3 regions of the Priestia sp. YIM B13486 genome follow, and region 3 is predicted to be linked to each of the others. Evidence: predicted binding sites of a transcription regulator. Region 3 holds the regulator's gene; each other region holds the start of a gene.
What was found. Region 3 encodes LexA, which represses DNA repair genes until DNA is damaged. Its sites were predicted from a motif close to CGAACATATGTTCG; they were not measured.
Positions count from the first base shown of each region.

Region 1: ACFX4G_RS10305 (YolD-like family protein) is a predicted target of LexA. The motif match lies at 8,487-8,500, and genes of this name have one in related genera.
Region 2: ACFX4G_RS04425 (Y-family DNA polymerase) is a predicted target of LexA. The motif match lies at 4,343-4,356, and genes of this name have one in related genera.

Region 1 covers NZ_JBHZOZ010000003.1:370,924-381,359, forward strand. Annotated here, with positions in the region: gene ACFX4G_RS10245 (macrolide family glycosyltransferase) at 1-649, opposite strand, end outside; gene ACFX4G_RS10250 (CPBP family intramembrane glutamic endopeptidase) at 869-1,585, shown strand; gene ACFX4G_RS10255 (GerAB/ArcD/ProY family transporter) at 1,606-2,715, opposite strand; gene ACFX4G_RS10260 (hypothetical protein) at 2,731-2,964, opposite strand; gene ACFX4G_RS10265 (hypothetical protein) at 3,185-3,457, shown strand; gene ACFX4G_RS10270 (hypothetical protein) at 3,542-3,733, shown strand; gene ACFX4G_RS10275 (hypothetical protein) at 3,776-4,147, shown strand; gene ACFX4G_RS10280 (GNAT family N-acetyltransferase) at 4,192-4,725, shown strand; gene ACFX4G_RS10285 (MerR family transcriptional regulator) at 4,957-5,727, opposite strand; gene ACFX4G_RS10290 (MarR family winged helix-turn-helix transcriptional regulator) at 5,886-6,338, shown strand; gene ACFX4G_RS10295 (MDR family MFS transporter) at 6,361-7,968, shown strand; gene ACFX4G_RS10300 (hypothetical protein) at 8,003-8,155, opposite strand; gene ACFX4G_RS10305 (YolD-like family protein) at 8,181-8,363, opposite strand; gene ACFX4G_RS10310 (assimilatory sulfite reductase (NADPH) flavoprotein subunit) at 8,982-10,436, shown strand, end outside.
Region 2 covers NZ_JBHZOZ010000002.1:36,980-47,415, forward strand. Annotated here, with positions in the region: gene dhaK (dihydroxyacetone kinase subunit DhaK) at 1-937, shown strand, start outside; gene ACFX4G_RS04410 (hypothetical protein) at 1,316-1,471, shown strand; gene brnQ (branched-chain amino acid transport system II carrier protein) at 2,108-3,460, opposite strand; gene ACFX4G_RS04420 (hypothetical protein) at 4,004-4,234, opposite strand; gene ACFX4G_RS04425 (Y-family DNA polymerase) at 4,401-5,666, shown strand; gene ACFX4G_RS04430 (YolD-like family protein) at 5,681-6,013, shown strand; gene ACFX4G_RS04435 (SMI1/KNR4 family protein) at 6,135-6,650, shown strand; gene ACFX4G_RS04440 (SMI1/KNR4 family protein) at 6,664-7,041, shown strand; gene ACFX4G_RS04445 (hypothetical protein) at 7,174-7,506, shown strand; gene ACFX4G_RS04450 (hypothetical protein) at 7,582-8,082, shown strand; gene ACFX4G_RS04455 (hypothetical protein) at 8,196-8,639, shown strand; gene hmpA (NO-inducible flavohemoprotein) at 8,917-10,137, shown strand.
Region 3 covers NZ_JBHZOZ010000001.1:29,328-39,763, forward strand. Annotated here, with positions in the region: gene tkt (transketolase) at 1-736, opposite strand, end outside; gene ACFX4G_RS00140 (DUF896 domain-containing protein) at 904-1,134, opposite strand; gene ACFX4G_RS00145 (YneB family resolvase-like protein) at 1,204-1,872, opposite strand; gene yneA (cell division suppressor protein YneA) at 1,926-2,255, opposite strand; gene lexA (transcriptional repressor LexA) at 2,402-3,019, shown strand; gene ACFX4G_RS00160 (magnesium transporter CorA family protein) at 3,231-4,676, shown strand; gene ACFX4G_RS00165 (hypothetical protein) at 4,789-4,944, opposite strand; gene ACFX4G_RS00170 (glycosyltransferase family 39 protein) at 5,228-6,733, shown strand; gene ACFX4G_RS00175 (GtrA family protein) at 6,754-7,146, shown strand; gene ACFX4G_RS00180 (glycosyltransferase family 2 protein) at 7,143-8,120, shown strand; gene ACFX4G_RS00185 (cation diffusion facilitator family transporter) at 8,159-9,136, opposite strand; gene ACFX4G_RS00190 (APC family permease) at 9,246-10,436, opposite strand, start outside.

The DNA.
Region 1 (10,436 bases), on a different contig from region 3:
AATCGTGAGAGCCGTGACGCTTTGGAAAGCTTGGCCCAATAAATAAACACGAGTCGTCAAAATGTTCATGAAGCGGCTGAAAAAAGCGGCTTGTATATACGACCGTTAATTCGCCTTCATTGTTCATAAATTGAAGCAGATTTTTAGGTTCTACCCCAAACTGGTTTTTTAGCAAGCTGAGCCCGTACTGAGCTTTTTCGTCAGGTTTAAATGGAACGTCTGAATCGGGATGCAGAGGCATCATTGCTAAGCGTTCTTTTGGCATTAAAAAAGAAGCGGATGATACAATCCCGGGAATCCGCAAATAATCACGGACTAATTCGCCTGCTCCAAACTTGTCGTAAAACACAAAGTCAAAGTCAATTTTTTTTGATAACGTATGAACAAGCTTCAGCGTATCTAAAGACGTTTGGATGTGGATATTTAAAAAAGCGTTGATTCCTTGAGGAGTTTCAGGCTTGATGGATACACCGCTTAAGAAGTCCCGGTGAGTGTGTACGATAGCTCCGGCGTTTTCAAGACGCTCTTTAAAACGCTCGGTCGTAATGTAATGAACGGTATCACCTCGGTCTGAAAAAGCTTTTACCATTCCAAGCGTTGGGTTTACGTGACCTTCAGCGGGAAAATTGATCATTAAAATGTTTGCCATTTTTTCACTTCACTTTCGGTAAGATTTCTTCAAGCGTAATCAAATATAAGGAAGTTGACAACTAATTTGGCTAGCTCATTTATCTTTTCAAACCCTATCTTTGTGTGTAAAATGTGAAAAAATATAACTTTTTTCCTAAAAAATAACATCATTAAGCGGAGATTATGGTAGAATTTTGAGAGCACTAGAGAGAAAGAATCATTTTTGGAGGTTACTATTTTGAGTACGTTATCAACAAATTCAGAACCGGTTTTAAAGCTTAAAAAGAAAAAAGAGTTTACTTACTTCACGCTGCTTCTATTTATCGTGTTGGGCTTTGGTCTGCAGATTATAGCTGGAATTGGAGTAGCTATTTACGATAAAGTTACGGGGTCAAATATGACGGGAATTTTATTAGAAGGACCATATGCTCTGCTGGTAGACGCGGCGTTTTTTCTAGGTGTTGCCGTGCTGTACAGGCCTGTGCGCAGATTTTTAAAGCCTATGTGGAACTTCTCAGTATTAAAAGAAAGAAAAACGTATGTATATATTGTAGTAGGCTTTTTAATTGTAGCCGCGGTGCAGTACGTGATGCTTTCATTTTTAAACGTAGAAAGCGCAGATCAGCAGCAAAAGGATTTAAATCAAGGCAGTTTTAATCAAACGCTGCTTTCGAGCTGGATATTTTTTATAAGTGTAGCAGTTATCACGCCTATTAAAGAAGAACTGCTTTACAGAGGTGTTTTATGTGGTTTCTTAACCAAACGCCATCACGTGCTTGTGGGCGTTTTCGTTTCCGCTCTTGTATTCGGCCTTTTACATATTGGCTTTCCGATTACAGCTACCGTCATGGGACTTGTCTTTGCCATTATTTATTATCGAACAAAATCTATTTTCCCATCTATGATTTTACATATGCTGTGGAATGGATTAGTGAGCATAACTGTGTTCTTTTAAAAGCCGCTTAAGCGGCTTTTTTATTTGGATAAAGACGCAGAATGCTTTACGCGAATTTTCCCAACTATTAATAATCCAAGAGGGTAAAATAGTCCAAATAGCAGACTGTACGGAATCCACGTATCTCTGTCCCACGTTTGTTCATATGGAATGCTTGGATACACGATAAGTGAAAATGTAACGGCAATAATGCCTAGCGGAAGAGTTAAAACTCGGTAGTTTTTTAATTCAAGAATTTGAGCGAGTCCAGAAACGGTCGCATAATAGTAGAGAGATGTTTTAAAATAAAGAGATAAAAACCACATAATAGCCATAATTACTTCAATGTTTTTTAGAAAATCCGCAACTTCGATCCGTCTTGCAAGCTCATAACTTGGATATAAAGCAATACGTGTATACGTATTTCCAAGTACAAGAATGCCAAGCAATAAAATAATAATCATAATGCCTCCGCCGATTAAGCTTCCCGTAAAAAAAGCCCGGTTCCGCTGGTCTGGTTCCGCTACGTGAGCAGGGAAAACGGTTAGCAATACAATAAAAGTGAGAGACGTAATGCTTGTAAATACCAGAATAGATCTGATAATAGGCTTAACGCCTACCTCTAACAAAGGCTGCAAATTCTCATAATGAATTTGAGGGAAGATCGAAAAAACTAAGATTAAGAACGGAATAACAAACCAAGGAAAGAGAATTTCAGCACAGCGGGCAATCGTTTCAATGCCAAGCCGAACGCCGACAATCACAATTCCCATAAACAAAATATGAACAGCAAGCATAGGTGTTTGAATAATAATGCGAGTTGTTAGAAACGAGCCCACGTAAAACAAAACTTGACTGCAAAAAAGAAGAGTAGAAGCGACAAATAAAAGAGAGACAAACTTTCCTAGCCACTTTCCTAAAATGGCTTCGTTTAGTTCTATCAGGGTTTTATTCGGATAAAGGCTAGAGAGTTTGATATACATCCATACCAGTAAAACGCCTACACCTACGCCTAAAATAGCTGGAATCCATGCCTCTTGTTTAGAATCAGCGGTTAAGCTTCCAGGCACGACTAAAATAGTATCGCCTAAACTATAAAAAATGACGAGTATTCGAAACTGTGCTGCGGATAATTTCATCTGACGATGCAAGTTGTTCACTTCCTTTTACTTCAACAGACTGAACAAAAAATCACTAAAAGGTTTTAATAAAAAAGCAATGCCGTCCCCGGGGTTGGGGATTTCAACACCGCCGTATTTTAAACTAACAATCAAAATACTTACTGTGAACAAACTCCAAAACATTCGCTTTTCTTTTTTACTGTTCACTTTTTTTAAATAAGGTATTTCTACTAAACAAACAGCTGCACAAAGTAAAAAAATCCCTAAAAATATAAGCATGTATCAACCTCAATTAGTAACCCTTTAAAAATGATGAAGGGATGTTAAAGACGCCTGTGTTTCAAAGATAGTATGATCCAAAAAGGTTTCATTTATGAAAAGTAAGACTAAAGGCAGGGCAAAACCGTGTTATAATGACCAAGTTGAGCGTTATAATAGAAAAAACATCATGATTACAAACAAGTAGATACATAACAAGGTAAGGATGGGAGAGAGATATATGGCAGATGAGCTCAAAAAAATGCTAGATGACAAAGAAAAGGTGCAGCTTATTATCGCCGCTGTTGTCATGCTTGGAGGCCTGGTCGTTTTGTTAAAAAGTGTTGCAACAGGGCAGGCCATGGGTCAAAAATGGCTCGAAAGTCAAGGGAACGCAGACACGGATCTGTATCTTGAAACGATAAAAAGCTACATACACCTGTATCAAATTGTGGGTGGCGTCATGTTTGGAGGAGGCCTTCTCACGTTACTTCGTGCTAAACTAAAGAAATAAAGCGTCAGCAAAATAAAAGATCATAGTCCAAAAGAAGTGTCATATCTTTTTAATAACTTAAAAAATAGTGAAAAGGAGTTATGTATGAATAATGAAGAAAATACACCGGCTTATCATCTGTTTATGATGATAGGAGCGCTTGCTATGCTGATTTTTGGTGTTGTCGGTTTCTTTATTCAGTATCCTGCTACGTTAAGTTTTGTGATGTGTATTGGCGGAAGTATCATATTTTTGCTGCATTTATTTGAATATATGAAACCTAAAAATGAACTATAGCATCTTCAAACGAGGAAATCTAGAAGCAAAGGAAGATGAGAAATGCGGAAACACCGTACGTATGAAACGCTAGTTGATCTTTATCAAAAAAGCGCCAAAATTCATTATGAAATCGATTATCGAGATAAAAAATCTGTAAAAAAAGGCAATCGAGCTGCAGAAGATATGAAAAAAATTGCGCAGCTCATTCATTTATACTATCCAGGCATGCTGTTTGAATTTGCAACACTGCTGACGAATCCTACTTATCGAATTGATTTATGGGCTGCACATCATATTTTAGAAATCATGAGCTATTCACCAATGCTTGAGGACAATGCGCTTTCCGTCATTGAACGCTACGCCGATGAAAATGATTTTACAGCTTTAGGAAATCGCATGTGGTTAGATCAGTGGAGAGAAAAACAGCGATAAAACTCGGCTAAGCAAACAAGAATAACCAAAAGGAAGATAGGTATATGAGTTTACGTACATTAAAGAACGGTATAGGCGTCAGCATTCGAGAAGCAGCACCAAAAGACGCAGAGAAAATGATTGCTTTTTACAACCGGGTAGGAGGAGAAAGTGATTTTCTTTCATTTGGAGAAGGTGAGTTTCTTACACCCCTTTCAGAGTACGAACTGTTTTTAGCTTCTGTAAAACAAGAGCAAAATGCTCTTATAATTGTGGCTGAAAAAGAAGAGAAAATCATTAGTATCGCATCCATCACCTCGTCTCAAAACCCGCGTAATAAGCATGTGGGAACCCTCGGTATTGTAGTAGAGAAATCTTATAGCGGGCTAGGGTTAGGCAGACAGCTAATGATTGAGCTGATTGAATGGGCACGTACGAATAAACAAACAAAAAAAATCGAACTTGTGACGCGAGAAGATAACCAAAGAGCTATTTCTTTATACAGGGAGCTAGGGTTTCAAACAGAAGGATTAAAAGAAAAAGACACCTATATAAATGGCGTGTACTATAATACAATGCTTATGGGTCTTCACTTATAAAAAGAGGCTGGGCAAAAGTATATTAAGTGAATGAAAATCCGAACGATGAATCGTTCGGATTTTTTCATTGTGGTGATGAACATAAGCTTCATATAGGCAGGTGCTTCTAGCGGTTTTGGAGGCTCAGCGGCGCCCGCGGAACGCGAAGCCTTGGACGGAAATCAACAGCGGCGGAACAAGCAGGTCAGATCATATATGCCAGTTGTTCGTCTTTAGATTGAATTGATTTAGTTATATCTCATTGTCTTTTTGTTTATTGTTTTTAGCGTCTGCAAATACACTCATCGCCTCGTTCATAAATTTGGCTAATCCTTTTCCGTAGCGGTCAATGGTAGTTGTAAATCGCTCATCTTGCACATACATTTCTCCGAGACCTTTAAAGGCTTCTAATGAATACGTTCCAAAGTTCTCATTTAAAAATTTATACCATTTCCCAATAGCTTTTTGAGCTTCTGTAGAGGATGGTGACAGATCACGAAGCGAAGCTAGGTGAGTGTAGATACTTTCCCATTCGTTTGACATGTGCTGCTGTTCTTCTTGTGAGAAGCTTTGTACTTTTTCATTCGCTTCATCTACCCGCTGGTTTCCCCAGCGCTTCCGTGCTTCTTCTTCGTATGGGTTATGAGAAAAATCCAGTCCTTTAAACCGCTCTTTTTCGTTCATTTCAATCGCTCCTTCTTCATATTGAATCGTTTTATTAATGGTTACAATCATTTGATCGAGCCGACTGCGTTTTTCAATCAGCATGTTTTTTTGCAGTATCAATGCTTCTGTGCGATTAAACGTCGGGTCTGTTATAATCTCGTGAATTTGTTTTAAAGGGAAGCCAAGTTCTTTAAAAAATAATATTTGTTGAAGCATATCGAGATTAGCCGCTGAATAAAGCCGATAGCCGGATTCACTAACGGCATCAGGTTTTAATAGCCCGATTTCGTCATAGTGATGCAGCGTGCGGACGCTGATTCCTACTAAGTCAGCAACTTCTTTTGTTTTTCTGTTCATTCTTTCATCTCCCTTCTGAAATCTACTATAAAATATAACGCAGCGTAAGGGTCAATACTAAAAAAGAAATAATTGACTTTTAGTTTATATGCATTTATATTTAATTAGCATTAACTATTTATGACATGAAATAAATAAGCAAGCCTGGAGGAATAGATGTGACAAAAAGCAATCAGTATCTTGGAGAGATTCGTTCATCGCTTCAAGTGCTATTTGAAAAAATGCAGCCCGAAATGATGGAGAGCCTAAATGAGCATGAGATGACTCCTACGCAATTATTTGTTCTTTCTTATTTAAAGAAAGTAGGGAGCAGTAAGGTTTCTCAAATTGCAGAACTCATGGATGTCAAACCGAGCGCCGTGACTCTTTTAGTGGATCGTCTCGAACAGCACAATTTTGTTGTAAGAGAACATAATAAAGAGGACAGACGAGTCGTTGATATTACCTTAACGGAATTTGGGTATCGCAAGCTTGAAGATGTGCTGAATGGTCGAAAAGCCATTATGGACCGCTATCTTTTGCATTTAACAGAAGAAGAGCTTTCTATGATGGCTTCTATTACGAAAAAGCTTGCAACGTCAGCTGCTTCTTATAAAGATAAGCAGCAGTAACAAAAAAGAGGAGAGACACACGATGGAAAATCAAAAAAATTCAAAGCGCACGCTCTTATTAATTGGGTTAATTATTGCGATGTTCTTTTCTGCACTTGATGGAACCATTGTCGGAACAGCTATGCCAAGAATCGTAGGAGATCTTGGTGGATTGAGCATGATGACATGGCTGACAACAGCCTATTTATTAACGTCGACAACAGTTGTTCCGATTGCAGGAAAGCTCGCTGATTTAGTAGGACGCAGAGTAATTTATGTTACAGGACTTATTATTTTTATGGTTGCTTCTGCTCTATGTGGAATGGCAAATAATATGACAGAGCTTATTTTATTCCGTGCATTACAAGGAATTGGCGGCGGCGTTATGATGCCGATGGCAATGATTGTAATCGGTGATTTATTTACAGGAAAAGCACGAGCAAAATTTCAAGGAGTATTCGGAGGAATTTACGGTCTTGCTTCTGTCATCGGTCCACAAATTGGCGGATGGATTGTTGATTCACTGAACTGGAAATGGGTGTTTTACATCAACTTGCCGGTAGGGATACTCGCTACCGTTTTTATTGCCCTGGGACTTCAAGGAAAGAAACATACGGGACCTGTGAAATTCGATGTAGCCGGTATGTTCACAATGGTTATCGGAGTAGTGAGCTTGCTTTTGGCCCTGAGCTTTGGAGGAAAAGACTACGACTGGAACTCTTGGCAAATTATTAGTCTATTTACACTTGCTGTTGTGGGAATCATAAGCTTTATTATTGTGGAAAAGAAAGCGAAAGAGCCGATTCTTCCGATGTATTTATTTAAGAACCGAACGTTTACGCTTTTAAATATCATTGGCTTTTTTATGAGCATCGGCATGTTCGGAGCCATTACGTTTGTTCCGTTCTTTATGCAAGGAATCGTTGGAGTCAGCGCCTCGGAATCCGGTACCATTATGACACCGATGATGATTTCAATGATTGTAACAAGTATTATTGGAGGGCAGCTTGTTTATAAAGTTGGAATCAAGCCTCAAATTGTTACGGGTATGCTCATTATGGCAGGAGGGTTCTTCTTGTTAACAACATTAGACCTTCATACTAGCAAACTTGTTGCCACTTCTTATATGGCCATAATCGGTTTAGGAATGGGTCTTGTGATGCCAATTTTAACACTTGCTCTTCAAGAGAGCTTTTCAAAAGAAGAGCTCGGTGTGGTTACATCATCAAGTCAATTTTTCCGTTCAATTGGAGGAACGTTCGGTATTACCATTTTAGGAGCGGTGATGAATGCAAAATCAGGTACGCTTCTTACTGACAAACTCGTTCCATATTTAAACACATTGCCTGCTCAAGCAAGTGCTTTTGCGGACGGGTTTAAAAAAGCGATTGATACGAATCCTGAAAGTGTGCTGCAGATGCTGTTTAGCCCTGAGGCGCTAAAGAGTATTCCAGCTGCGCTTTCAGACAGCATTGTGCCAATTTTGAAGACCTCGCTAATGAGCGCATTGCACAGCGTCTTTTTCATGGGCTTAGCTTTTATTATTTTAGGAGCGGTATGCACATTGTTCTTAAGGCAGATCAAGCTTTCAAATAAAAAAGCCGAAGAAAAACCAGAAGAAGGCATTGCTGAAGTAGAGCCATCACGTTAAAAAAAGCGCACAAATTTGTGCGCTTTTTTCTATATTAACTAGTTGTTTCATTAGGCTTACGAAGAAAAGGGGATTGTTTAGACGTGTCATACGAAATTTGATCAAGCAAATACGTTAAATATAAGTTCAGTTCAAACCGATCTTCCGACACAAAATCTGTAAGCGCTTGCTTATTATCTTTCCACATGAGAATTCCTCCTTAATTTTACATACTAATGAATGGATTTAATATCAGAAAGCTGAAGGGAAACAACGGCTTCATTTTCGTCTTTTACGGATAGAATTTGCTGATGGAGATTTAAGTTGTGCACGCGGCCTTTGCACGTTTGCAACGTTCCATCTTTATAGTAAGAAACAGTTATCGTCCCACTTTTCGTTAATTCTCGTAAAAACATTCGAGAAGCCTCCTTAAAAAAGATTACCTGATTTAAAAGCCAGTCCTTTCATTTGAGATGAGCAAAAGGGAATTTTATGTACTGCAAGCTTCCCTTTATATTCTCCAACGTGTATGAATAGATCGAATAAAAGGTTGCTAGCCCACCTATAAACTGTCCTAAATTTCAGAATATACTGTCTTTTCCGTATAGTGTTTTTTAAAAGGATTAATGTTACATTTATTATGTAACATTCTGATGAGAAAGAAAACCGTTTCTACAAAACTTCTCTAAAAATTACAAAATATTCATATTCATGTGAAGGATGTAGAATGAACAAATATAGAAGTAACTGTGTTTATAAAAAACGTAACTACAGCTTCAATTATTAATGATCTTAATACTAGTTATCAATTATATGTATTTTACTAATTTATTCTTCTCCGATAAAATGCAGGTAGACGAATTTGATAAGAATTTTCTAATGATTTATATAATTAAATTTGATATAATCTATAGGAATAATAATGTATGAAGGGAAACATCATTGATTAATTAGACACAGGTATTAAATGTTGTTGAAGATGATTCGTAAAAGCATACATATTTAAATTATATATTTTTGTGAGGTGGACAGTGTTGCAACTTAAGGTAGTAAACAGCCCTTTTAATCAAGAACAAGCAGATTTGCTTAATCGCCTTCTGCCGACATTAACAGAAGCACAAAAAATGTGGTTGAGCGGTTATTTAACAGCATCTCAATCTACGTCTGCCGAAGGAACGCCAGACGTTTCTACAGCAGCGCCTGCTCAAACGAACCAGACAGTTTCAAAAGACGTAACGATTCTTTATGGATCACAAACAGGAAATGCTCAAGGACTTGCTGAAAATACAGGCAAAACGCTTGAAGCAAAAGGCTTTAATGTAACCGTATCTTCTATGAATGATTTCAAACCAAATAATTTAAAGAAACTTGAAAATTTATTAATTGTCGTAAGTACACATGGAGAAGGAGAGCCGCCTGATAATGCGCTATCTTTCCATGAATTTCTTCACGGCCGTCGAGCGCCAAAACTTGAGAACTTCCGTTTCTCTGTTTTATCGCTTGGAGACAGCTCATACGAATTTTTCTGTCAAACAGGAAAAGAATTTGATGTGCGCTTAGCAGAACTTGGCGGTGAAAGACTGTATCCGCGCGTTGACTGTGATTTAGATTTTGAAGAGCCCGCAAATAAATGGCTTAAAGGTGTTATTGATGGATTAAGCGAAGCGAAAGGACACAGCGCTTCGGCAGCTGTTCCAGCGGAAGCTCCTGCAGGAACTTCACCATATTCAAGAACAAATCCTTTTAAAGCAGAAGTGCTTGAGAACTTAAACTTAAACGGCCGCGGATCAAATAAAGAAACGCGACACTTAGAACTATCTCTAGAAGGTTCAGGTTTGACGTATGAACCAGGAGACAGTTTAGGTATTTATCCTGAAAATGACCCGGAGCTTGTTGATCTTCTTCTTAACGAATTCAAGTGGGATGCAAGTGAAAATGTAACGGTTAATAAAGAAGGAGAAACGCGTCCTCTTAGAGAAGCGCTAATCTCTAATTTTGAAATTACCGTTTTAACAAAGCCGCTTTTAAAGCAAGCAGCTGAGCTTACTGGAAACGATAAGTTAAAAGCGCTTGTAGAAAATCGCGAGGAATTGAAAGCATACACACAAGGCCGTGATGTGATTGACTTAGTTCGTGACTTCGGCCCATGGAACGTATCGGCACAAGAGTTTGTAGCCATTTTACGTAAAATGCCAGCGCGCCTTTACTCGATTGCAAGCAGCTTATCAGCAAACCCTGATGAAGTTCATCTAACAATCGGAGCGGTACGCTACGAAGCGCATGGACGCGAGCGTAAAGGTGTTTGTTCCGTCCTATGTTCAGAACGTTTGCAGCCAGGCGATACGATTCCTGTATATCTTCAAAGCAATAAAAACTTTAAGCTTCCTCAAGATCAAGAAACGCCAATTATTATGGTAGGACCTGGTACAGGTGTGGCTCCGTTCCGCTCATTTATGCAAGAGCGTGAAGAAACAGGGGCAAAAGGCAAG
Region 2 (10,436 bases), on a different contig from region 3:
CATTCGTGAATTGTCACGTAGAAACGTAACGATTGCAAGAACGTTTGTCGGAAACTATATGACAGCCATCGATATGGCCGGTGCTTCTATTTCAATTATGAAATTAGATGAACACTTAAAGAGTCTCCTATCTGAAGAGTGCGATACTCCTGCGCTAAAAATCAAAGGTGAAGTACCAGCTGTCACTTATAATGAAATCATCGGTACCGCGGAGGCCCCGAAAGTGTCCTATGAGGTGCAAACCAACAAAGAATATTCCGTAGTAACCGAAAATCGATTGACGTTGAATAATATTATTTTTATGGTTGACCAAATGAGTGAATGTATTATTAGAAATGAAATACCATTCTGTGAATTAGATTCCCATGCTGGTGACGGAGACTTTGGTATGAGTGTTGCTAAAGGGTTCAAACAGCTGAAAGCTGAATGGCACGAAATTCTCGAAAATAAATCAAATGATATTGGAAACTTCTTAGAGGCGTGTTCTATCGTTATCATGGAGCACTGTGGCGGAGCATCAGGCCCTATTTGGGGATCAGCATTTCGCGCGGCTGGAAAGAACGCCGAATCTAAAACCGAACTGAATTTAACAGAATTTGCTAAAATGATCCAAGCGTCTGTAAAAGGAATTCAAGCAACAGGAGAACGTTCTTTTGGACGTGGAGCTGTTGTGGGAGATAAAACTTTAATCGATGCCTTAGTACCTTATGCAGATACGTTAACATCAAGTGCTGCTGAAGGTGAAAGCATGAAACATGCTCTTGTCAAAGCAGCAGAAGCTGCTGTTGAAGGAGCAAAATCAACCGAACAGATTGTTGCACGTATGGGACGTGCTGGTACGGTTGGAGAAAGAAGTCTTGGTTATCCGGACGCAGGTGCACATGGCTTAGGCGTAATTTTTACTGAAGTAGCTCAAGTAATGCGAGAAAATAAGTAAAATTTGGTATTACCCCCTCTAAATATAGTGTGAAAAAATTACTCTTTAAGAGTGAGGATGACACTGTACGTGGAGGGGAATTTTTTATGGGTCACTAAGGACGATCTTTTACAATCTCGTTTAAGCTAGAAGTGATAAAAATGTACAATAACCAATGGTATTTCAAAGATAAAAAAGAAAAACAAAAAGTGAACGATCCCTTGATTATCAAGGGATCGTTTTTCACATGTTTTCCGGAAAGAGTGATTATGTTAACTAACTTTGTATATGATATTCAAGTTTCCCAACTCAATTTTGATATATAATTAAAATAGAATAAACCTGTGATTTAGTCTATTTAGATGGCAAAATATAAAGATTATAAAGGAAAATATAGAGATGAATGTAAATAAAAAATGGTTTTTAGCTAAGTATGAGCCAGCATCCAAAGTAGGTGCTTATAAGTGGGACTACAAGTTTGATAATAGTATTGAAGCAATGCGGTTAGTAAATAGATATCTAATTGAAAGTTTAGATACAGTTATTTATCTATGACCAAGATGACCAAGTAATAAGTTAAAGAATACATAACTACAATAAAGCCTCAAGAAGTATGTAACACTTCTTGAGGCTTTATTTATTCCTATAAAATCGTTTTATGTTAATCAGTTTTAGATATTGTATATGTTATTAAAATCAAAAAAGAGCTAACTATAGCCCTTTTTTGATTTTAATAGATAGTTCTACATTATCTTCTGGGTTTTATCGGGGTATATATTAACCTTTAATATGTATTTTTTTGCAGTTATAAGTTACAAAAAAGGGGAATATAGAAGTTTTTTATATCTAAGAACAGGAATCTAATAATATTTTATTAAAAACATATATAACAAGAGAAACGCGTAAAAAGAGGCTTTTACTTTGTGTAAGTAAAAGCCTCTTTTTACATTCGCTTTATTATTTACGAGAATTTTTAAGCAATTCATCTTCTTCCATTAAATCTTCTTTAATCTTATCTAAATACTAACGCATCCATACAGCTATAAGCTTGTGACGTTTTCTTCATAGTTATACTCCCTTATTTAGAAGTTAATTGAAACTTCATTTTATACTAAGTGCGAAATAGTAATAAAAGGAGGCTTCAAAGTGGTCATCTAAATGCTTTAATTTAATCAGAGAATTAAAGTGAATTTATTTATTTAACCTTGTTGATTTAGAAGTAAATTGCTCTTTATTTTTAAACAAGTTAACTCCATAACCTGCAAGACCTCCAATAATTGCAGGGAATATCCAACCTAATCCAATATGGTAAAGAGGAAGATAATAAGTAAATACTTGGTCAATACCAGGAATGTGTAAGCCAAAATCATTTAATCCATCTACCAGGCTTACAACAAATGTTAAGAATAGGCTGCCTTGGTATACCTCAGCACATCCTTTAAATAAAGAATGAAGGAAAGTCAAAAAGATTAGAACGATTGCTAATGGATAGAGAACTGTTAAAACAGGTACTGAAAAAGAAATTAAATGATTTAATCCAACATTTGCGATGATTGCGCTAAACACGGATAAGCTAATCGCAATTTTCTTATAAGAAATAGAAGGTAATAATTTATGGAAATAAGAAGAGCATGAAGTAATAAGCCCTACGCTAGTTGTCAGACAAGCTACTGTGATCATTAAGCCTAATAGTAATCCTCCATATTCTCCAAAATAATAATCAGAAACTTTCGCTAGCACCGCACCACCATTATCTAAATGCCCAAGCTTTTCTACACTTGAGGCGCCCATGTATGAAAGGGCTGAATAGATAGTTGCAAGAATAATAGCAGCAATTCCTGTAGCTTTTAGACAAACAGTTATAATTTGCTTCTTTGTTTTAGCGCCTTTTTCTTTAATTGCATTGATAATAATGATTCCGAAAACGAAAGATGCAAGAGTATCCATTGTTAGATATCCTTCTTGGAACCCATTAAAAAAAGAGTTTGTTATATATTTTTCTGTGGGTGCTTGAAATTTTCCAATAGGATGAATAAAAGCTACTAGAACTAGAATTCCGATGAATGTTAATTTAATCGGAGTTAAGAATTTTCCGACAATATCGACAATTTTCGCCGGATTGAGAGAAAAAAAGCATGTAATGCTGAAAAATATAATAGTAAACACGAGTAAAGCTATAGAACTATAGCCTTCAGAAATGAAAGGTTTAAGTCCGATTTCAAAAGAGACGTTACCTGTTCGTGGGATAGCAAATAAAGGTCCAATAGCTAGATAAAGAACAGTTGTAAATACTAAACCAAAGATAGGATGTACGCGACTTGCTAATGATTGTAAATCTTCCTTTCCAGAGAATCCAAAAGCTAGTACACCAAGTAAAGGCAAGCCTACTCCAGTAACTAAAAAACCCGCATTTGCTGACCAGATATTTGCTCCCGCTGACTGGCCAAGCATGGCAGGGAATATTAAATTTCCAGCTCCAAAAAATAATGCAAATAACATTAAACCAATGATTACTATAAAAGAAAACGGTACTTTGTTTGACACGGTGAAACCTCCATTAATAATATTCTTCATAAAAAATTAAATTTTCAGACAACTTAAATTACAAATAACTTATCTTTTTTGTATTATAAACAGTCAAATTACATATTTCAATATAAAAAATAAACTTTTTTGATAAAATTTAAAAAATTATCAATTTTCCGTTCATTATTCATTGTTAAAATAAAAATAATATTAAAAATCAAAATCTTTATTCAAATCGCGTACATTAAGTAGTTTAATACGGATATTTTTTTGAGAAGACTATAAATAATATTCAAAACGCGTATATTATTCTGTTAATTAATGGGATTTAATTACACGCAAGAAAGTTTATAAATATAGTACTACGAAACTTATAAAGCTTTTTAAAATGGGCTGAACATCAAAAATAAAATCAATTATTTAATATCTATAAAATACATAATAAACTTTATAGATACTGAAAAGACCTTATTAACATATTAATTAGGGTCTTTTTATCATTATTTCTTATTCCGATTAAATCCAACGATCTATATTACTTTCAAAGCACTTTATTTGACCTTATCTTTTTCTTTTGAATCCAAAACTCACCATATAAGCTATTGCTAATGAGATAAAAGCAGCAATACTAAACTTTATGTAAGAAATCTCTAAAGCCCAAAGGCCGTATTTGTCTGCATTTAAACGATACATAGACCACCACTGTCCATTTTCACCTTTGAATAATGAAACGACAATCCACAAAAGAACTAAGAATAAAAACCATGAAAAAAAGATAATATAGTTAGTCATTTTCTTATTCGTTTGCCATCTCCTTTATCTTCCAAATTCACTCACAATATTCTTGTCTCCTATTATATTAACAATAATCGGGAAAACTTTAGAGTTTTTATTGAATAAAGAACGTTTGTTCGTATATAATAGAGAACAAACGTTCTTTATTTGAGGAGTTATTCCAATGGATTATGAATATCTACCAAACAGAGTCATTATTTGTATTGATATGAAAGCATTCTTTGCTTCTGTTTCATGCGTGATACGTAGGCTAGATCCATTAAAAACAAAGTTGGCAGTTGTAGGAGATACAAAGCGGTCGGGATCAGTTGTGTTAGCTGCCACACCCTTATTAAAGAAAGAAGGGATCAAAACAGGCAGCCGTCTTTTCGATATTCCTAGAAGGAAAGATATCCATGTCGTAAATCCATCCATGGAAAGGTATGTCAAGGCTTCGAACTATGTTTCTAGTTTGGTATTACAGTATGTGGCTCCTGAGGATTTTCATGCGTATAGCATTGATGAGTTGTTTATTGATGCCACAGCTTCTTTGCATTTATTCGCTCGCACACCAAAAGAATTAGCCCATAAAATCATCAACGAGATTTATCGCAAAACACGGCTGACAGCTACTGCAGGCATAGGTCCGAATCTCTTACTGGCTAAGGTGAGCTTAGATCATGAGGCCAAGAATAGCACAACAGGGGTAGCTTATTGGCGATACGAAGATATTCCTTTCAAATTATGGTCGATTCACCCAATGAAGGATTTCTGGGGAATCTCGTCTGCTACGGAAAGACGCTTAAATCGTTTGGGCATTCACTCCATAAAAGAACTCGCTCTTTCTTCTGTAGAGATGATACGTAAAGAATTTGGTGTCTTAGGAGAGGAAATCCACCAACATGCAAATGGAATTGATTTTAGTCGCATTTCTGACGTGTATATTCCGAGCTCTCGATCATTCGGGAAGAGTCAAATTCTGTTTCGAGACTATACAAATCGAAAAGAAGTGGAATTGCTGCTATTAGAACTGTTAGATGATGTGTGCTTTCGTTTACGTATGCATCAAGTCGTGGCACAAACTATTCATTTATCCATTGGCTACAGCAAACAAACAGGTGGGGGTTTCTCGAGGCAAAAGAAAATGGAGCGAGCTTCGAATTTAAGTCAAGATATCTCCCCTTATTGTTTAACCATCCTATACACATTTGATAGCGGAATGCCCATTCGATCGATTGGAATTTCTTTATCGAACACCAGTATTCAAGAAGAAGAGCAAATGAGCTTATTTGAAGATATTGACCAGCGCGAAAGAGCCTATGCCCTTGCTAAAACGATTGATGAAATTCGTATGCGTTATGGGAGGAATAGTGTTCTGCGAGCTTCAAGCCATCTCGAGCATTCAACAGCTCGTTATCGAAACGGCCTTTTAGGAGGTCATAAAGCATAAAGGAGGAAGATGACATGCAAAACAGAGGAATGAAAAAATGGCGACCGTTTGCCACTATGCCCGAGCAATACAGAGGATTACAAGAAATTATAAAAAAACAAGCAGAGATACCTCAACCTTTTTTAACAGAAGATCAAATGGAACAGATTAATTTCACCTTGATTGAAGCGCTTCATACACATAAAAAAATGTACCTGACGTATTACAAGCACGGGCAGTGCATAACGGAAACAGGAATTATTCAATTTGTAGATTCTCTTGGAGGTATATTTGTTTTTATAGATGAAGGATGTAAGCAAACACACAAAATGAGGTTAAGTGAATTAATTGATGTTCGTTTTATGTAGTAGAAAGTAATAAAACAGTTTATTTACATAAGATTTCCATACATAATTAGTATAAACTTAAAAAATACGCAATCATTTTTCATAGATTCATTTAATGATGTTATATAAGGAGGAGTCCAGTATGAAGCAGGTTTGGAATGAGTTTGAACAGTGGTTGAAAATACATCGACCGGAAGCAGTAGGAACGCTTAATGAAGCTGCTGCTGAGTCAGAAATTGCAGAGGTTGAGCAAAAGATGGGACTAACATTCCCTCAAAACCTTAAAGACTGGTTAATGATACATAATGGACAGCGTGATGAATACATAGCGGTTATCGAAAATTATACTCTATTACCTTTAGAGGAGATTCTGTATACGTGGCAAACATTAAAAGAGCTTTTAGACGGAGGAGAATTTGAAGATTTCCCAGAAATTGAACCTATTGGGCCAGTAAAAAAAGAATTTTGGTGGAACCCGCGTTGGATCTCGATTGCTACGAATGGGGGAGGAGATGATATTTGTATAGATTTGAATCCCGCTGAAGGAGGCAAAACCGGCCAAATTATCACCTTTTGGCACGATTGGGAACAGCGTGAAGTAATAGCAGACAGCTTAGAAGAATGGGTGATGTCCACGATAACTTATACAGATTATTAAAGGGGAGAAGCAAATGATAAAGCCGGATATAGAGAGAATCTATAAAATTCTTAAAGAACTTCCAGGTACGTCGATGAAAGTAGAATTTGAAGATGAAGTGGGAGAAATTCTTTCTACTCCTTATTATATCTACCTTAAAAGCGAGTTTCTAGACGGACAATTAGGTTACAGAGAAGATTTAGAAGCAAATTCCCTTATAGGAAATCAAGAAGGAGATTGGCAAGAAAACTGGTTTGTCATAGGGTATGATGAAGAAATAGGCGGTGACCCGCTTTTTATTGATATAGCGAATGAAGATTATCCAGTTTTCACAGCTGAACATGGTATGGGTGAATGGGACGCTTTAGAAATGTATGATTCTCTGAAAGGGTTTGTAGAAGATGTTACTTAATTGTGGGTTAGTTAAAAGATTTTGATAAGAGTACGGTCAGAAGAGGACAGATAGTAGTTTAATATCTACCTAGCTGTCCTCATTTTTAGTCCCTATTAAGCTTAGAAAGAATGTAGAGAAAGGGAGAATCTGATGGTAGGAATTGATGTCTGCATCGCTGATAATAAGAAAGAAGCAGCTTCTTCGACTAAATGTGTAAAATTCGAGGAAAGAGTACACGACTACATGTTAGCAAGAGAATTCAGGGATTCATTTGAATTATTGACAGGGTTAGATCAATATGGTGACAAGTTGTTTTCTGTACAAGAAATCAATCAATTAATAAAGGTATGTGAAGTATTAAAGACTACCTGTCGACAACCAACAGAGATAGATCTGAAGACGAAAATATTTGCTGAAGCATTAAAGGACCTTTGCTTAGAGGCACTGAAACTAAATAAATTAGTATTTGCGTCCGGAGATTAATGTGAAATTAAAACTGAAATCAATGTCGTAGTGCCATCGGTTCGATGAATTAATAAATTCAATGGAGAGAATGTCTTGAAAAAAACATTTCTAAATAAAAATAAAACACTTATAGGGTTAGGATATGAATTTCTAGTCGTTTGTCCACATTGCGCCTCTTGTGCAAAAGTCATAGCTTTAGATGATTCGAGTCCCTACGTCGCTAACGTTAAAAGAAGGTTTGTTTGTACTGCTTGCGGAACCACAAAAGACAAAGTTATGAAAGCAAACGGTTATGGACAAGCAAGAGTCTCGTATGAACCTAAAGCTGATTATGAAGTAATTTTAATTGGAGACCCCTGTGACTGGTATTTTCAACTTCCGCTCTATTTACAAATTGAATGTAGTGGAAACATCTTATGGGCATTAAATCTGCAACATTTAAATTATATCGAAAGCTATATAGAAGCTGAACTCAGGGAATCACATCCCTATTATTTAAGTGTCGAGAGTCGACTTCCAAAGTGGATGAAGTTGGCTAAGAATAGAGAGGATGTATTAAAAGCTATTCAGAAACTAAAAGTGAAGAATTATTAGATGCTTTTGCTAATTCGTTATAATTTATCTTTCTAATCAGCTTATAAATTAAGCTAAAGAATTCTGCAGCTGAAGGTAACTTCTAAATAGCCTAAGTATGGGAAGTGAAGACTATGTATCAAACTATAAAGATTAATAATTGGATTTTAGAAATTGATGTTGAAGAAACAAAAAAACAGTATTTGAAGAAGTGGGATTTGTGCGATTGTCTATATTGTCTAAACTTCTATGAAGCTATGAAGTCACGATCAGAGATAGAGCTTCAGCTTTTTTACCAACTAGGTATTAACCCTTCTCAATGTAATCACTTATCACATTTTGATTCTCAAGAAAATGGACGGCACTTCTATATTGGCTGTTATCATATTGTAGGTAAAGTATCTCACAAAACACCTCTTGAAATTATAAATTCAGATGATGCAATTGAAATAAGCAATAATCTACATATTGGCTTTTCCAACGATTTGGAATTTGTCCCTGGCGGATTTACCAGACCCGTACTTCAACTGAATTTTGAGATAGAAGTTCCTTGGGTACTTGTTGAAAAGCCAAATTAATATCAAATTTAATAAATTATATAGGCTATAAACAAGGCAAGCGGTCGCTGTGATAATTCCAACTCAGCTTACTTCAAAAATTTTATGAAGGAGAGCTTCTTTTTATGTAACTATCATCAGGATAGAATGAAGTGTTCTAGATTAAAACAATTTTCAAATGTGAATCTGTTTTAAAAAAGTTCAGGAATCGTATAGGACAATCCAAATTTATCCATATTAAGTTGTAGTGCCGAAAAAGATTAATACATATGAAAAATTCTTAAAAGGTGGATGTTATATGCTTGATTCTAAAACGATTGAAATTGTCCAATCAACAGTGCCGGTTTTGAAAGAACATAGTAAACAAATAGGAAAGAGATTTTACGAATTGTTATTTGAAAAAGCGCCAGATTTGTATAATATGTTCAATCAAACGAATCAAAAAAGAGGAATTCAACAGGAAGCATTAGGCTATGCCGTATATGCTGCCGGGGAACATATTACAAACTTAGAAGCCATTAAACCTGTAATTGAAAGGATTTCACAAAAGCATCGTGCGATAGGGGTAAAGGCAGAACAATATCCAGTCGTTGGTGAAACTTTACTTCAAGCAGTAAAGGATGTTTTAGGAGATACAGCTTCAGATGAGATTATTGAAGCATGGGGAAAAGCGTACGGATATATTGCAAATGCTTTTATTGAGCTAGAAGAAGCTCTCTACGAAGAGACAGAGAGTCAACCTAGAGGCTGGGAAGGATATCGAAGCTTTTATATAGATAAAAAGGTAGAAGAAAGTGATAATGTAACATCTTTTTATTTAAAAGCGAAAAATGAGAAAGAAATCGCCTCTTATAAAGCAGGACAATACCTTACATTAGCAGCAAATGTTCCGGGAGAAAAGTACACGCATATTCGTCACTATAGTCTTTCTGAAGCGCCTGGAAAGGGTTATTATCGAATCAGTGTAAAACGAGAAGATGCACATGACGGTGCGCCAGCAGGAATCGTGTCAAACTATTTACATAAACAAGTTCAAACAGGAGATACTCTTAAATTCTCAGCTCCTGCTGGAGATTTTGTACTTGATCATAGTGAACTTCCTGTTGTTCTAATTAGTGGGGGTATAGGTATTACACCTTTGCTTAGTATGCTGAATACCATTGTAGAAAAACAACCTACACGTAAGGTTACCTTTCTTCATGCAAGTATTAATGGGAAAACGCATGCTTTTAAAGAACATGTGACTCAACTAAATAGAAATAACGAAAATGTTACCTCCTTCATCTGTTATAGCTCGCCTAATGAAGGGGATCGACTAGGTACTGATTTTGATAAAGAGGGTTATATTGATTTAGAATTGTTACAATCCGTCGTTTCTTCAAAAGAAGCTATCTTTTATTTCTGTGGATCGATTCCGTTTATGGAAGCTATTCTTAAAGCATTACGTAGATGGGATATACCAAGTGAACGTATTCATTACGAGGTATTTAGTCCTGTAGCCCTTTTAGGAGAAAAATAAAGAAGTAATTATCACCAGTAAACAGAAAATGTTCGATTAACACACACGTCCTGTTTAAATAAATATGCTGTAAAAAAGCACTCTTGTGAGTGCTTTTTTACTTTGCCTTAAGGAGCAGTTCTAAAAACGAGCATTTTACACATAGGTACTTCTACACTCTCTATGTACAAAAAACTGGAAAAAATTATCTTTGATAATTTATAATAGTAGAGAACTACGTCGAATCCTAAATATTGGAGAGATTGCTATATGAGAAGACTACTCCCTTTTATAATTTTTACAATTTATTGCATTCCATA
Region 3 (10,436 bases):
TTACTTCAATTAGCGTCGGGCGTGTTAAATCGCCTTTTGCTTCTTCAATTGCGTTTGCAATCGCTGTCAAGTCATTGCCGTCTTCAACGCGGATTACTTGCCATCCGTAAGCTTTGAAACGATCTTCTACGTTCTCAGAGAACGAGCGATCTAAATCTCCGTCTAAAGAAATATCATTTGAATCGTATAAAACAACTAAACGTCCTAATTTTAAGTGTGCTGCTAATGAAGCTGCTTCAGCAGATACACCTTCCATTAAGTCTCCGTCACCACAAATACCATACGTAAAGTGGTCTACAATTTCTAAACCTTCTTTGTTGTATGTTTCAGCTAAATGACGTTCTGCCATTGCTTTACCAACAGCCATTGCAATACCTTGTCCTAGTGGACCAGTTGTTGCATCAACACCTGCTGTATGACCGAACTCTGGATGACCTGGTGTTTTACTTCCCCATTGACGGAAGTTTTTAAGGTCTTCAATTGATAAGTCATATCCAGCTAAATGAAGCAAGCTGTATAATAGTGCCGATCCGTGTCCTGCTGATAATACAAAGCGGTCACGGTTGAACCAGTTTGGATTCTTTGGATTGATGTTCATAAATTTTGTCCACAATGTATATGCCATTGGAGCAGCTCCCATTGGCATACCTGGGTGACCTGAATTTGCTTTTTCAATCGCATCGATTGATAAAGTACGAATTGTTGCAATCGAAAGATCTTCAATACGTTGTGTCATACTCTTCATTCCTTTCAAAACTATGTACATATGTTATCATACTAATGATTTGCTTATTTGTACAATACTTGAACCAAAAAATTTTCCACTTTTACAGTTTTTGTGTGCCTTATTAAAAATATACAAAAAACTAGAAGGAACACTCCCTCTAGTTTTACTAGAACGTCTTAGTGAAGACGCTTCTTTTTACTCTCTTTTAACTTCTTAGGCGTAACATCTTTACCTTCTTCGTCCACAACTTTAATCGTATGAAGGTGATTTGTCATAGATTGTCGGAAAACTTTTAAATATTCCTGACGTAGCTCTTGCTGTTCTTTCGCTTCAGATTCTGTCAGACCTTCAGCCTTTGCCTTTTTTGAAAGAGCATTAATACGAGCAAGTTTATCTTTTGATAGCATATAAAACCTATCTCCTTATAATCAATAATTAAAATTACCGAACCGTTCCGGCAACATGTAGTCATCTTACTAAATCTCTTTCGTTTTATCAAGAGATTGAGCATTCTCTTGGTATTCTTGATAGCGGCGATGTACCGTCGCTTTTGAAATATTATAGCCAAAACCTTTTAGCGTAACTGAAATTTCAGCAAAGGTTAAGCCGTTATGACGAAGACGGACAATTTCTTCAATTGGCGCTTCTTTTTTTTCTCTTCCCGAGTTAACTCCTTGATTTTTTAAATTTTGCTGCGGACGATAACCGTTTTCTACAGCTCTTTTCATTCCTCTTTTAATTTTAGCATTATGTAATTTCCGCTGATGCTCTTCCACTAAGCTAATAATATCTAACACCATTGAATCAGATTCTGAAAGCTGAAGCTGGCCTTGATGACTAATCGTATAGATGGTAGCATTTTCTTTATGAAAAGCATGAAGCAGCGCAATTCGAGCATTTCCTCTGCCTAATCGTGTTTCATCTTGAATAAGCAACACAGATATTTTTTCTTCTTTCATTGTATGAAGAACATCCAAAATACCCTCTCTGTCTACTTCATATCCGCTTGCTTTTTCCATTACGACTTTTTTTACGTCTAGATGGTGAAGAGCAGCAAGCTTTTTTAATTCTTCTTGCTGGCGCTGTAAAGATGTTTCTTGGGTTTTTTTATCCGTACTGACACGGCAATAAATAATGGCATCCACTTTTATCACGACCTTTTCGGCTTCTAACAATATTCAGGAACGGCCGTTACACACTACTGTTCAATTGCCACTTGATTATGTAACTCTTTTTTTAAAACAGGAATATATAATTTATCTCCAGGAGATAAAGACTGGGCAGTGTCTGAGTTTAAATCATTGACGTCTTCAACCCATTTGACAAATTCATTGGTGGTCAAATGATGGTGATTATGATACTTGTTGGACAATTCCCAAAGCGTATCTCCTTTTGTAATAGTAACCGTTGAATATTTGTCTAAATCTACTTTATCCGCTCCTAAAACCAGCGTCAATACATATGTAAGTGCAGCGATAACTGCAAAAAAAATAGCGTAATGTTTCATAGAATGTAAGAATTGTTGCATATTATGATCCCCCTGTCAGAATATATGTTCTTATTTTATTGAGAACATTTGTTTCTGTCAATGGAATTATTCGAACTTATGTTTGTATATTGACACATCACGTGGTATAATTCACCTAAAGAATAGCTAAAATCGAGGTGAAAAATATGAAGCTATCAAAACGTCAACAAGACATACTAGATTTTATTAAGCATGAAGTAAAATTAAAAGGTTATCCGCCTTCTGTTCGTGAGATTGGGGAAGCGGTAGGATTAGCCTCTAGCTCCACTGTACACGGGCATTTAGCTCGTTTAGAAAGCAAAGGGTTAATTCGCAGAGATCCGACAAAACCAAGAGCAATCGAAGTTCTTCAACTAGACGAAGTAAACATCCCTAAAAGCAATGTCATTAATGTTCCTGTTATCGGTAAAGTAACAGCGGGTCTGCCTATAACAGCTGTTGAAAATGTGGAAGAATATTTCCCTCTTCCAGATAAATTCGTTTCTCCAGATGATCATGTATTTATGCTTGAAATTATGGGAGAAAGTATGATTGAAGCAGGTATTCTAGATGGCGATATGGTAATCGTACGTCAGCAGCAAACAGCTAATAATGGAGATATTGTGGTCGCTATGACCGAAGACAACGAAGCAACGGTAAAACGTTTCTTTAAAGAAGAAAATTTCGTTCGTTTACAGCCTGAAAATTCAACGATGGCGCCTATTATTCTTCGCCACGTAACGATTTTAGGAAAAGTAACTGGTGTATATCGCACGATTCACTAATCAGACACTGTATGTAAAACCAACTAATGATGATGTTAGTTGGTTTTTTTACGTTTGTTTTCTAAAAAAATTGGCATATTATAAATGATACGTTGAATCATTGCAGGCAGGTAGAACGGTTTTTATAAAGCTTGTTTTACCTTTTACTTTCTACCTGCATTTCCTCGACTCTTACAAGGAAATACAACCGACCATAAGAAGGATGTAGTTTATGACCAATACACCAAGGAAAACAGAACCATTTCAAACCATTGTACCTACCAAAGCAATGAACATGTTTCTTTTTCCTTTTTCCTTTGACCGAAAAAATAAAGAGCAGCTTGTTCATGCGCTGAAAGCAAATTTGTTCGAGTTTTTCTCCATTCAAAACAAACATTTAGAAAAAGAATACTACGGAGAACAATATTACGTATCTCATGATAGCCTGGATCAATATTTTCTTCCTTACATTGAATGCATTCTATTCCCTGACTCGTGCGAAAAAGAAGGGTTGCTTCGATTTTCAAAAAAAATAGACCATGCCATTACGTTACACACTTCCTCCACCACCGTGTCTAGCAACGTGCTGTCTGTGGATGTTTTTTTATGTCCTTTTGAAATTGGCGTCATGACCATTCGCACTGAGATGAGCCATAATCATTACACCTATGATGATATTTTAGAGTTCATGAATCATTTTCGTGTATTAGAACCGAAGCTTGCTGAAGAGCATGGATCCACCATTACCTATGAACACCACCGCTATAGCAAAGTACAAGATTATATTTTTTCACAGCTCGCGCCATTTTTGAACGAACACATCAAGAAAGAAGCCACACGTGAACAGCATGTGGGGAGCCTTCCTTATTTTATCGATGAACGGATGTTTGTGTTAAGTTATGTAACGGTAAATCAAGAGCAAGAGATTAATTCCACAACTTTATTTCGTACTGGACAGCTAAATAGCTATATGCCTGACGGGAAAGCGTTTATTTCTGCACACAATCATGAGTATATTAAAACGTATAATACTAAACACGTGTATTCCAGATGGGCTCCTGAAACCTATTACGTCATAACAGACCATGTGTTTTCATGTATTTCTAAATCGACAGACTCTAAAACGGATCAGCTTTTGATGAATCATCTATTTGGCCAGCATTACTATAATTTATTTTTACATTTTTTCTATAAAATCGTGTTGCTAAAACTATCTTATGAGTATTCTCAGCTCACGTTTCATAAAAATTCAGAGGGCATTGAACGACTAATCCGCTCTATTACCGTGTTCTCAGGTAAATATTTATTTTTAGAAATTAGCTCTCGCACAGAAGGTCAAGAGTTTTCTGAGCTCTTTAAAAAAATCTTCCATATCAATTCTCTTTATCAAGAAGTCAAAGAAACTCTTGGTACTTTGTACCAAAATCAAGAGAAAATCGCAGCTAAGCGTCATAATTACTTATTATTAATTTTAACGATTTACACGGTTCTTTCCGGTATTTACGGAATGAATTTAGTTATTAGCAAACTAAAGGGAAATATCAATTGGGATAGTATGAAGCAGTTTTCTATCTTTGAATATATCGCTTTAATAGTAGCTCTATCAGGAATTCTGATCAGCATTAGTCTCGGAGTGAGTTCCCTATGGAATTTATTAAAAGATCGGTTTAAAACATAAAAGCTGTTCGCATCAGAAAACACATGATAAAAAAGAAGAGATTGAGACATAACTAAATCAAGCGAATCTATAGGGGAACAAATGGAATAAATAAGCTAGTAGGGATTGCTTGTTACACCGCTGTTGATTTCCGTGCAAGACTTCGCTTTCCGCGGGCGGCCGATGAGCCTCCTCGTCGCTTACGCTCCTGCGGGGTCTCACCTGTTCCGCTTTTCCCGCAGGAGTCTTCGTCTTGCCCTCCAATCAACTGCTGGAAGGAACTAAACAAATGAAACCTACGTTCACCATAAAAAAACGAACCACTAATCAAACATGATGATCAATGGTTCGTTTTTCACTTCGACTAAAATCCTTTTTTCCCAACCTCTTTTATCTATTACTAAATCACTGCCTACTCCGCTTACCCTTTTATCAAATGTTATGCTGCTGTTGTAATTTCAGAACAATCTAATATTATACTCTATAAGAAAAATATATACAAAATAATAAAATATGGTATCATAGGGTAGGAATTTTGTACCTTATCTTTGAAATAATTTGCAGGAGGTAATATGCTTAACTCATTTTTATCCAAAAGCCTGATCTTTTTATGTGTCATTATTCTCACATGGTCTCTATGGGGCAGTTACAGTGCGATGACAAATTCATTGGAATTAAAAGGCTTGGCTTTAAGTAATTCATTTATTATTGAAGGAATATTTTTCACTTTCCTTGTCATTTTTCTAATAGCAATTGCAAGTAGATACATGAACAAAACTGTTTTTTTTATTTCACTGATTGTTTTGACGTTAGGTATTCGACTAGCATGGATGCTTTCTGTTCAAACGCCTGTAAAATCTGACTTTCTTGTCATGTTAGATGCCGCGCGTAATATCGCAAAAGGAAATTACGAATTTAACCAAAGCGTTTATTTTACTACATGGGTATATCAGCTAGGCTTTTCATTCTATGAATCTGTTATTATTCGCTGTTTTGGAGATAATATTTTTATATTAAAATTGTTAAATATTTTTTATTCCACTGGAACCGTTATTTTTATTTATTTAATTGGCGCAAAAGTATTTAACGAACTTGCTGGGAGAATGGCAGCTTTTCTATATGCGTTCTACATTCCGAACATTCTCTATAGCTCAGTGTTAACTAACCAGCATTTAGCTACTTTTTTATTTTATGCAGCTTTTTACCTTATTATAAAAAGATTTGCTCATAACAAGTTTAGCTGGCTTTATATTGGCCTTCTATTGTCGTTAGGAAATTTAATGCGCCCTCTAGGACCTATTATTATCGTTGCTGTTTTCATTTATTTCATCTTGCAAATTCTTCAACCTTACATTAAAACGAAGGATGCTGCTGAATTAAAAGCTCGTCGAAAGAAAATAGGAAAAAACCTCGTAGGCATACTGGCTACTTTTTTTATTGCAAATGCGCTAATCAACTATTCTTTTGTAGCCAGCGGTATTTCTAAATATCCTTTAAGTAACAGAGATCCTTTATGGAAATTCGTCATTGGCTTTAATTACGAAACAAGCGGTTCTTATTCTTCAGAGGATGCTAGTCGTTTTATGGGTATGCCAATTGGAGAAAAACGAGCTGAAGCAGAAAAAGAGGTAATTAAAGAGCGGGTAGCAGATAAAGAGCAGCTTTTAGATCTCTTTCACATTAAATTCCTAAATATGTGGGGAGGAACGGATGCATCTACATTTTGGAGCATTTCATTAACTCCTCAAGAAGATGTACCTTTTAATAAAGAGAAATTAATTAGTGCTGCTCAAAGTTATGAAAGAATTATTTATGTTTCAACTACTATTCTTTCCATTATTGGACTTATATGTTTATTCCTGAAGAAGCAGGATAAATATCCGTATACACTGTTTTTATTACTAATCATAGGATACGTTCTTATTCACTTGCTTATTGAAATTCAAACTCGCTATCGATTCTTTATTTTTCCAAGCTTTATGCTGCTCGAAGGGTTTGGTATTTCAGTGATTCTATCCTATTTAATAGTACGATTTACTAAAAATGAGCCCAAGACAAAATGTAAAGAGATAAATTAAATGGAAGGGATTATGCAACCGTGATAAAATTCCTGAAATTCGGATTTGTAGGTATAATGAATACCCTGCTCACTATTATCAGTTATTTAGCACTCATTCATTTTGATATGAATTATATATTGGCTAACGTACTATCTTATTTTATTGGCGTCATAAACAGCTACTATTGGAACAAATCGTGGGTGTTTCAAGCAACCGTACACAAATGGATGTTAGCTCAATTTTTTATCGTAAACCTTATTACTTTAGCAATTAATACAAGCTGCTTATTCCTTCTTGTACACTATACACCTGCTAATCCAATAATCGGACAACTGTTGTCTACTTGTATAGGAATGTTTATCAATTTTTTCCTTAATAAATTATGGACGTTTAAGCACACAAACAATCACTCGATAGGAGGTAAAGCATGAAAGAACTAATTTCAATCGTGGTACCTATGTATTTTGAAGAAGAAGTAGCTAATGAATGCTACAATCGCTTGCTTTCCGTCATGCATAAAAACCACATTAACTATGAATTCATTTTCGTCAATGACGGCAGCACCGACCGAACAATTGAAATCTTGAAAAACGTAGCGGCTATGGATTCTAACGTAAAAGTTATTGATTTCGCTCGTAATTTCGGGCACCAAACTGCCGTAACAGCAGGCATTGATTATGCTCAAGGTGATGCCATCGTTATTATTGATGCGGACTTACAAGATCCGCCAGAAATGATTCCCGAATTAATTGCTAAATGGCAGCAAGGCTATGAAATTGTATATGCAAAGCGCAAGAAACGAAGCGGAGAGACCTTTTTTAAATTAGCCACGGCTAAGTATTTTTATCGCTTTTTAAATTATATGTCCGATATCGAAATCCCTAAAGACACGGGAGATTTTCGTATTATCGACCGAAAAGTAGCGGATGTATTCAAAAAAATGACTGAACGTAATCGTTTTGTACGAGGAATGATGTCTTGGATTGGCTTCAGGCAAACATATGTAGAATATGAGCGCGATGAACGTTTTGCTGGTGAAACAAAATATCCTTTAAAAAAGATGATCAAGTTTGCTTCAGATGGAATTATTGGGTTTTCAACGAAGCCTTTGCGTTTAGTAATGGTTATTGGCTTATTATCGGTTTTTGTATCACTTTTAGTTTTAAGTTATTCGATTGTTGTTTGGCTGATAGGTAAAAATATTCAGCCTGGCTGGACTTCTATTATGGTAGCTATCACCTTCTTTAGCGGTATTCAGCTACTTGGTTTAGGTCTAGTCGGACAATACATCGCAAGAATTTACGATGAAAGTAAAAATAGACCTATTTACGTTGTACGTGAAACCATTAACTTCTCGAAAGCTTCAACAGATTCTCCAAACGTACGTGAAAAAGTATATAGCTAAAAAAACAAGGAAGAAAACAGTTGTTTTCTTCCTTGTTCTTATTCTTTTTGAAGCTGTAAATCACTTGGCGCCCAGTCCGGAATTCCATCATCTTCATCAAATTCAATAATGACATCCGTTACTCCTTTTTCCTGTAAAATACGATTTTCCAGACGATCTTTAATATCATCAGCTTCTGCCACTGTTAAAGAAGGATCAATTTCTACTTTTAATTCAACGTGAAGCTCTTCTCCTTCTTTCATCACCATTAATGTTTGAATATCACGCACTTGTACATCTTGCATGACAATCGCGCCAATTTTTATTTCCATTTCTTTATCTGCTTCACCAAGCGCTCCAGCAGCATTATCTAAAAATACTCGTCCTACTACAAAAAACATCATAAGCCCAATTAAAATAGAAGCAATTCCTTCAGCTTGGTGAAAAGGTGTAAACCGTGAAATGAAAACGGCTATTAACGCCAATACGCCTCCTCCAGTAGCTACCAGATCTTCCATAAAGACCAGCTTGGTTGCTGGCTTTGCTTTCTTTAAATGAACAAAGCTTTGCGTAAAAACATTGACCTCTGCGGTATTCATTCCGACATCGTGCAAAATTTCTTTCATCGCCTTAAATAGGACAAACATCTCAAGTAACACCGAGATGCCAAGTACTGCAATATTTAAAATAAAGCCTGAAGACTTCGTGGGATGAAGAATGTGGTGATATCCTTCTTTAATCGTTTCAAACGCCATAATCCCTACTACAAGAACCGCTCCTAATAGAACGAGATTAACCAATCGGCCGAAACCATTTGGAAATCTTTTGGTCGGGGCTTTTTTACTTAATGCCGAACCTATAAAGACAAAAAACTGATTAGCTGCATCTCCTAAGCTGTGCATCGTTTCAGCAAACATTGCTACATTCCCTGTTAAAGCGAAAGCAATTCCTTTAATGATAGAGATAATGGTATTAACTACAGCGGCCATGATGGCCGATTTATTTCCCTTTCGCAACAATTTAATTAATTCACTCATACAATCCCTCCGTTTGCGCCTTTGATGAGATTCGATTACGGTTAGTGTATGTGAATTTAAAAATTAAAAACCTCCAACATACAAGTTGGAGGTTTTTAGTCATGTTTCATTATTTTTTAAAACGGTACGGTACAGTTGTAACAATTACATTTTTACGGTAAAGCAAATGTGCTTTTAACAGCAGACTGGACTGATTGTGAAGGATATTTTGCCAGCTTTTTTTCGTAATGAATTGCGGAATAACGACCGTAATAGCCATATTATTTTCCCGGGCTTTTTCCTCAGCCATATCGATGAATCGAAACAGCGGCCGCACTAAGCTGCGGTATTGAGAATGAAACGTAACAATACGAATATCAGGCTGCCACTTCTCCCACTTCTCTTCCATTCTCTTTTCGCTTTCTCGATCAAAGGCTACATGTACTGCAATAACGGTATCGCCAATCGTTCTTGCATAATTTAATGAATTTTCTACTACCTTTGTCATTCCTGCTACAGGAACAATGACCACACTTCCTTCAAGCTTTCCAATCTTTTCTCCTTGCTTAATGCGAAGCTGCTCTCCTACCGCTTCATAATGCGTATGAATGCGATGAAAAATATAGACAATAACCGGTAAGAAAATGAGCACGGACCATACTTGTGAAAACTTCGTTGTAAACAAAATAATTAGCACAGTTAAGGTAATGAGGGCACCAATTAAGTTAATGGTTAGCTTCCCTTGCCAGCCGGCCGGCTTTTCTCTAAGCCATTTGACAATCATGCCTGTTTGAGAAAGCGTAAATGGAATAAACACCCCGACTGCATAAAGAGGAATTAATTGTTCAGTCGCTCCTTTAAAAGCTACAATTAAGACAATAGAAGCAATCCCAAGGGTCACAATTCCATTTGAATAGCCTAGTCGATCGCCACGAATTTGAAACATTCTTGGCATGTATTTATCAGACGATAAGTTGACAGCTAGCAAAGGGAAAGCTGAAAAGCCCGTATTCGCCGCTAGCACTAGAATTAGAGCTGTTGTGCCTTGAATAAAATAATAAAATCCATTTCGTCCAAACACACTCGATGCAATTTGTGATACAACCGTTTCATCTGCTTTTGGAGAAATGCCAAGCCAATAAGCTAAAAACGTGATGCCAGAAAATAAAACGGCTAAAATACCGCCCATCAGCATTAATGTATGAACAGCATTTTTTGCACCTGGCTCTTTAAAGTTAGGCACTGCATTTGAAATAGCTTCTACACCTGTTAATGCTGAACAGCCTGACGAAAAAGCTTTTAATAATAAAAACAAACTAAT